One region of the Nocardia glycosmidis genome, then DNA from elsewhere that is predicted to be linked to it. Evidence: riboswitches for the same ligand, from Rfam matches in the RefSeq annotation. Region 1 holds a riboswitch; each other region holds the start of a gene.

Region 1 (2,196 bases):
TCGAAGCCCAGTACAGCGTGGCCGGTGTGGGCTATCGGCGGGGGAACGGGAATGCCAGGGTGCGGTCGTTCGTGTCCGTCGCCCAGACCATCGCGAACCAGCTCGTGAGTCTCATCCCGGATTGCGAGCTGGTTGTCGCGGAAGCTGAGGCATAACCGCGGCCGCAATCCCCAGCTCGATCAGTCGGCTGAGCTCGCGGCGGGGCTCGCGGTAGTCGGTCAACTCGCAGAGGTGTTGACACATTGCTGCATACCGATCCTCGTCCGGCCTGCGTACCGGCGCGGCTGTGTCGGTCCTGAATTGGCGTCGGTCCTGAATTGGCTCACGATTTTCAGTGTGGATGGCGCGTGATCAGTGGATGCGCCGGTTCGGGGTGGGCGGGGGCCGTGAGTGTGAGGTGAGTTACAGGCGTGATGTGGGTGGAGTGTCGTACTCTGTCGGTGCAGCTGGTTCGCCAGCGACCTGGATGTCGGGAGTCCCCGCTCGGTCGCCGGTATCGGCATCTCGCGCCGTGTGGCGTTCGAGGTGGCGAGGGGAACCCGGTGGAATCCGGGGTTGTCCCGCAGCGGTAAGCAGGAACGAACGCCGTCAACAGTACTGGGCACGGATGTGTCCGGGAAGCGATGGTCAGTAGCTGGCAGCGGGGGTCCCCGGCCGGTGCCTGTGAGTCCGAAGACCTGAAGCTGTGCCGGGCGCACCGTGTCCGGCGGTCGTCGCCTCATGGATCGGGCGCGCGCCGACTCCGTCCCGAATAGTGTTGTTCGAGTTCGGGACTCGTGGTTGAGCGCCGCCAGGGTGACGGCCGTTCCTGCCATCCGACGGAGAACACATCGTGGCCGAATCCACTCCCACCGCTCGTTCGGTGAATACCCAATCTCTCGGTGAGCTCGATCCCGAGTTGACCGCCGCGATGGCGGGTGAGCTCGCCCGTCAACGTGACACCCTCGAGATGATCGCCTCGGAGAACTTCGTGCCGCGCGCGGTGCTGCAGGCGCAGGGCAGCGTGCTCACCAACAAGTACGCCGAAGGTTACCCGGGACGGCGTTATTACGGCGGGTGCGAGCACGTCGACGTGGTGGAGAACCTGGCGCGCGACCGCGCGAAAGAGCTGTTCGGCGCGGAATTCGCCAACGTGCAACCGCATTCCGGCGCGCAAGCGAACGCCGCGGTGCTGATGTCGCTGATGGAACCGGGCGACAAACTGCTCGGCCTCGACCTCGCGCACGGCGGTCACCTCACGCACGGCATGCGCCTGAACTTCTCCGGCAAGCTCTACGAGGTGCACTCCTACGGGGTCAGCAAGGAAGACCACCGCATCGACATGGACGAGGTGCGTGACATCGCCAAAGCGTCGCAACCGAAGGTGATCGTCGCAGGCTGGTCGGCCTATCCGCGTCATCAGGACTTCGCGACCTTCCGCGAGATCGCCGACGAGGTCGGCGCCTACCTATGGGTAGACATGGCGCACTTCGCCGGTCTGGTCGCCGCGGGCCTGCACCCCTCGCCGGTGCCCTACGCCGATGTCGTGTCCTCGACCGTGCACAAGACTTTGGGCGGCCCCCGCTCCGGCCTGATCCTGGCCAAGCAGGAATTCGCCGAGAGGATCAACTCGGCGGTGTTCCCCGGTCAGCAGGGGGGTCCGCACATGCACGTGATCGCTGCCAAGGCCGCCGCGTTCAAGATCGCCGCGACCGAGGAGTTCTGCGATCGTCAGCAGCGCACGCTGTCGGGTGCCCGCATTCTGGCCGAGCGTCTGACCGGCGCCGATGTCGAAGAAAAGGGTGTGTCGGTGCTGACTGGCGGCACCGATGTGCACCTGGTGCTGGTCGACTTGCGCAACTGCGAGCTCGACGGCAGGCAGGGCGAAGACCTGCTGCACGAGATCGGTATCACGGTGAATCGCAACGCCGTTCCGTTCGACCCGCGTCCGCCGATGGTCACTTCGGGTCTGCGCATCGGCACCGCGGCCTTGGCCACCCGTGGCTTCGGTGACACCGAGTTCACCGAGGTGGCTGAGATCATTGCCGCCGCTGTGGCGGGCACCTCCGATGTGGAGACCCTGCGTGGGCGGGTCTGCGAGCTGGCCCGCAGCGTCCCGCTCTACCAGGGCCTCGAAGACTGGAAGCTCGTCTCACCACCGGTCGGCCGGTGGGCGCCCGCCACGGGTGGGCGCCCCGCGGTGCGGGTTCGGCGCGG
Region 2 (2,196 bases), on a different contig from region 1:
GCGACGAACGCGATGCGAACAGCGCGGGGTGGCGCGGAGGCGGACAACCGCGGTGGGGCGGGCCAGGAAGAAAGAGCAGTGCCGGTCATAGAACCGACACTGCCTCAGCGCTTCTGGACGCGAATCAGTCCGCGGTAGCGGCCCTTACCCGTACCGGGGTATCGGTACGCGTCGCGAATTCGGTGAGCGCGGCGAAGCCCAGGGCCAGGCAGGTCCACAGTGTGGCGGTTTCGGCCAGTGACGCCATCCGGAACTCCCACAGCAGGGTGGCCGGGAAATCCGCGCCCACCTCGTTCACGGCGGGCAATAGGACGTAGCCGAGCGTTGTCACCACGGCGAACGCGGCGACACCGCCGATCAGCCGCACCGTGGACAGCTGTGCGCGCAAGGCGGTGAACACGACCACCGCGGCACCGACGGCCACGATGCCGAGCAGCACCGCCGCCAGCCACAGCAAAGTGCGGTTGTCGATGGTGTCGGGGTCGCCCACCGCCGGCGGATTGGCCGGGTATTTGAAGAACGGTACCGCGACGATGGCGGCCCATCCGGCCGCGCCCAACGCCAATGCGAGCCGCGGGCCGGACAGGGTGGTGTAGCGCCGCGCTACGTGCGCGACCGAGGCATAGATGGCGCCGAGCGCCAGCCCGGCCAGTCCGAGCGCGAGGAACTGTCCGAATTTCTGGCCGGTCCGGCTCACCAGTGGTTCGTCCGCGTCTGCGTGGGAATGACCGCCCGGCGACTCAGCGTGTTCGCCATGTGGATGCTCGGCGGCGGAGCCCAATTCTTCGATGGCGATCGCGGCGTCCACCTTGGGTTCGCCGACGAAATAACCGACTGTCGCGGCCAGCAAGCCGGCGATGAGGCCGGCCAGCAGGCCGCGAAGCAGCAGTGTTCCGAATGAACCGATCAGTGGCACGGAAGCCCCAGCAGGTGGCGTCCGTCGTGCATCAGCTCATGCAGGTACATCCCGCTGCGCGAGATGACGCCCTGGTCGAACCCGACCAGGTAGAGCGTGAGTAGTGCGAGAAGAACGACACCGACCGTGACGAGTACGGTCGCGAGGGGGTCCGTTGCCCGGCTGGGCGAATGTGCGATGGCCATGCGAGTCCTCCTTGGGATACGCGTCCCGTCGGGTGGTGGCGCGACGGTGCCGGTGTCTGGCTTTTCCGGCACCGGACTCGGCGCATGGAATACAGTGGCGCGACCGCTCCGGATTCGCACCGGAATTACCGCATCACCCTCGCGTTGGTCCTTCGAACTGTGACACCTCATGCCCCCCGGCGTCAACAGCGACCGGCAGGGCGTACCACGGCGTCGGGCGAGTCGCCGGGCAGGCAGACCTGCCCGGCGAAAGACATCGAGGACCGCGGCGTCAGCGACGGGCCGACTGCGGCTGCCGCGCGCTCGCTCCGGCGCGAACTTCGCCCGGCAGCGCACGTTCAGCGGCAGCCCGCGTCACCACATGGGCTCAACGGCCGCCCGATCGGGCTCAGTTCGCGGGCTTCCCGGCGACGTCGAGCACGACTTCGAATTCCAGCAGGGAAGCACCCGTCGCGACCGGCTTCTGGCGCTCGCCCGCGTGCGCCTCGCGCGCGGGTCCATCGCGCCAGGCGGCGAAGGATTCCTCCGAATCCCACTGGGTGACAACAAAATAGCGGCTGTCCCCGGCGACCGGGCGCAGCAGCTGGAAGCCGAGGAAGCCGGGTGAGTTCTCTACCGCGTGCGCACGGTGGGCGAACCGCTTCTCCAACTCGGGGCCCGCGCCCTCGGGAACCTCGATCGCATTGATCTTCACAACAGCCATGAGTCCAAGCTAGCGGTTGCCGCCGAAAAAGTGCTCAGCGGCTCGTATTGTCGAACCGATGTTGCACGACGACGGGTTGCACGACGAAGGCGGAGCAGGCGCGCCGATTCTGCTGTTGCACGGACTGATGGGCAGCGCGCGCACCTGGCGCGATCAATTGGACTGGCTGCGCGAACACGGCCACGTCTACACCTTCGATGCCGCCGGACATGGCAGACCCGCGCCCGCCCAGCTGACAACCGAGGCATTCGTCGACGACCTGGCCGCGGGCACGGCCGCGATCAGCGAACCGATCGTAGTGATCGGGCATTCGATGGGCGCACTGCACGGCTGGGTCTTCGCCGCAACCCATCCCGAACGGGTCCGGGCGCTGGTGATCGAGGACATCGCGC
Region 3 (2,196 bases), on a different contig from region 1:
CGGTATGCGATTTCGCGCAACCGGGCTGCCCGGCACAGGCGCTGACCAGCAGCCATGGCGAGTCGGCGTCGAAGATCAAACCCATCGGGGCCAGCGCTCGCACAACCTGTTCGGCGGCCCACTCCGCCAGGTCCGGCACCACCAGGCCGCGCCACGGCGTGACGAAGATCGGTCGCTCGACGGCGGCCAGGAACTCGGCGGTGCGGGCGGGCAGGCGTCCGAGGCGCACACCGGCGCCGAGGCTGACCAACCCGTCGTCCTGCTCCAGCCAGCCGATCGGAAGGCTGTGCGCCACAGGCATTTCGAGTCGATCGGCGACGGGTGCGAGCCCGAGGATATCGACTACGCGATCGGCGCCGTGTTCGATGTCGTGCAACCGCCAGCGGCCCGGGTCGTCGCCGCGTAGCGCCAGAAAGGCGTGGGCTGCGGCGAGCATGACATCGACCGCGTCGGCGGCGGGGAGCCGGACGCCGGTGTCGCGGCTCGTCAGCAGCAACGCGAACTCGTCCGCGCCGACGGCGTGCACACCGATATCGGCGCCGAGTCCGCTGACGTCGCCGCGACCGTCATCGAGGGTGAACAGCACCCGGCCGGGCAAGTCGGCGAGCCGAGGCGCGGCGAGCAGCCCGGCGTCCAGCGCGGACACCAGTGCCCGCACGTCCGATCGGCCGCCGATTCGTCCGGACAGCGGCGAGGCGATGATATTGCGCACCCGCTCATGAGTGTGGCTGGGCAAGAGGCCCGCCGCGGCCAGTCGTTGGGTCAACCGCTGCGCGTCGCGGACCTGCCGCAGTTGGACATTGCCGCGAGAAGTGAATTCGATGTGCCCGTCCGCAAGGTCGCGGGCCGCCTCCGCCAGCTCCTGCACCTGGGCGGGGTCGAGTCGCCCACCGGGCACCCGGATCCGCGCCAGCGGCCCGTCGGCAGCCTCGTGCAGCCGCAGCACACCCGGACAGGAATCAGGAACACCTCGTGTCATAGCGAGTCCAGCCTACGGACCGCAGGCACGGCACCCTCGAGCCGGACCTGGGTGGCGGGTAGCATCGGCGTGCTCGGCGGACGACGAGGAAACCGGTGGAAATCCGGTGCGGTCGCGCCACTGTAGAAAAGCCAGACCCTCGCCGACGAGCAGCGAACCCCCCGATGGGCGCGTCACCCGAGGAAGGCTGCCACCGTGATTGTGCTGTTGTCCACGTCCGACACCGATCTGCTGAGTGCCCGCGCCAGCGGCGCCGACTACCGGTGGGGCAATCCGGCCCGCCTGCTGGTCGATGATCTACCCCAGCTACTGGACGGCGCCGATCTGGTGATCGTGCGCATTCTCGGCGGTAAGCGGGCGTGGGAGGACGGGCTGGCGGCGCTGCGTGCCAGCGGCGTCCCCCTGGTCGCACTCGGTGGCGAGCTCGCTCCGGATGCCGAGCTGATGGAATGCTCCACCGTGCCCGGCGGCGTCGCGGCCGACGCGCACAACTACCTCGCCGCCGGCGGCCCGGAAAACCTGCGCCAGCTGCACAACTTCCTGTCCGACACCGTGCTGCTCACCGGGCACGGCTTCGAGCCGCCGGTCCAGCTGCCGGCCTGGGGTGAATGGGACCGGGTCGCCGCGCCGCCGGGCGACGGCCCGACCGTCGCGGTGATCTACTACCGCGCACAGCATCTCGCGGGCAACACCGCCTACATCGAGGCCCTGTGCACCGCGATCGAACAGGCGGGCGCACGGGCGCTGCCGGTGTTCTGCGCGTCGCTGCGCAGCGCCGAACCCGAGCTCCTGGCGACCCTGCGCCGGTCCGACGCACTGGTGGTGACTGTGCTTGCCGCGGGTGGCACCAAACCGGCCACCGCCTCCGCAGGCGGCGCGGACGAGGCGTGGGACGTCGGCGCGCTCGCCGACCTGGACGTGCCCATCGTGCAGGGCCTGTGCCTGACCACCGGCCGTGCTCAGTGGGAGGCCGATGACAACGGCCTGTCGCCGCTGGACGTCGCGACCCAGGTCGCGGTGCCGGAGTTCGACGGCCGGATCATCTCGGTCCCCTTCTCGTTCAAGGAATTCGACGCCGACGGGCTGTCCACGTATGTCCCGGACGCCGAGCGGGCAGCCCGCGTCGCAGGTATCGCGACCCGCTACGCGCGGCTGCGCCACATCCCGGCCGCGCGCAAGCGCGTCGCGATCATGCTGTCGGCCTACCCGACCAAGCA

The links. Region 1 has a riboswitch for cobalamin ahead of glyA (serine hydroxymethyltransferase). Riboswitches for the same ligand answer to the same signal wherever they lie in the genome.
Region 2: linked by a shared signal. The riboswitch ahead of ACT86A_RS19700 (CbtB domain-containing protein) and the one ahead of glyA (serine hydroxymethyltransferase) in region 1 are both predicted to bind cobalamin.
Region 3: linked by a shared signal. The riboswitch ahead of cobN (cobaltochelatase subunit CobN) and the one ahead of glyA (serine hydroxymethyltransferase) in region 1 are both predicted to bind cobalamin.

The regions. Positions count from the first base shown of each region.
Region 1 is NZ_JBQWRH010000001.1:450,355-452,550, forward strand. It holds gene ACT86A_RS02005 (LysR family transcriptional regulator) at 1-155, shown strand, start outside; cobalamin riboswitch at 534-678, shown strand; partial or broken gene glyA (serine hydroxymethyltransferase) at 833-2,131, shown strand.
Region 2 is NZ_JBQWRH010000015.1:123,249-125,444, reverse strand. It holds gene ACT86A_RS19710 (hypothetical protein) at 1-89, opposite strand, end outside; gene ACT86A_RS19705 (CbtA family protein) at 125-916, opposite strand; gene ACT86A_RS19700 (CbtB domain-containing protein) at 907-1,101, opposite strand; cobalamin riboswitch at 1,132-1,286, opposite strand; gene mhuD (mycobilin-forming heme oxygenase MhuD) at 1,490-1,804, opposite strand; gene ACT86A_RS19690 (alpha/beta fold hydrolase) at 1,863-2,196, shown strand, end outside.
Region 3 is NZ_JBQWRH010000007.1:55,035-57,230, reverse strand. It holds gene ACT86A_RS10915 (ferredoxin-like domain-containing protein) at 1-979, opposite strand, end outside; cobalamin riboswitch at 1,012-1,140, shown strand; gene cobN (cobaltochelatase subunit CobN) at 1,175-2,196, shown strand, end outside.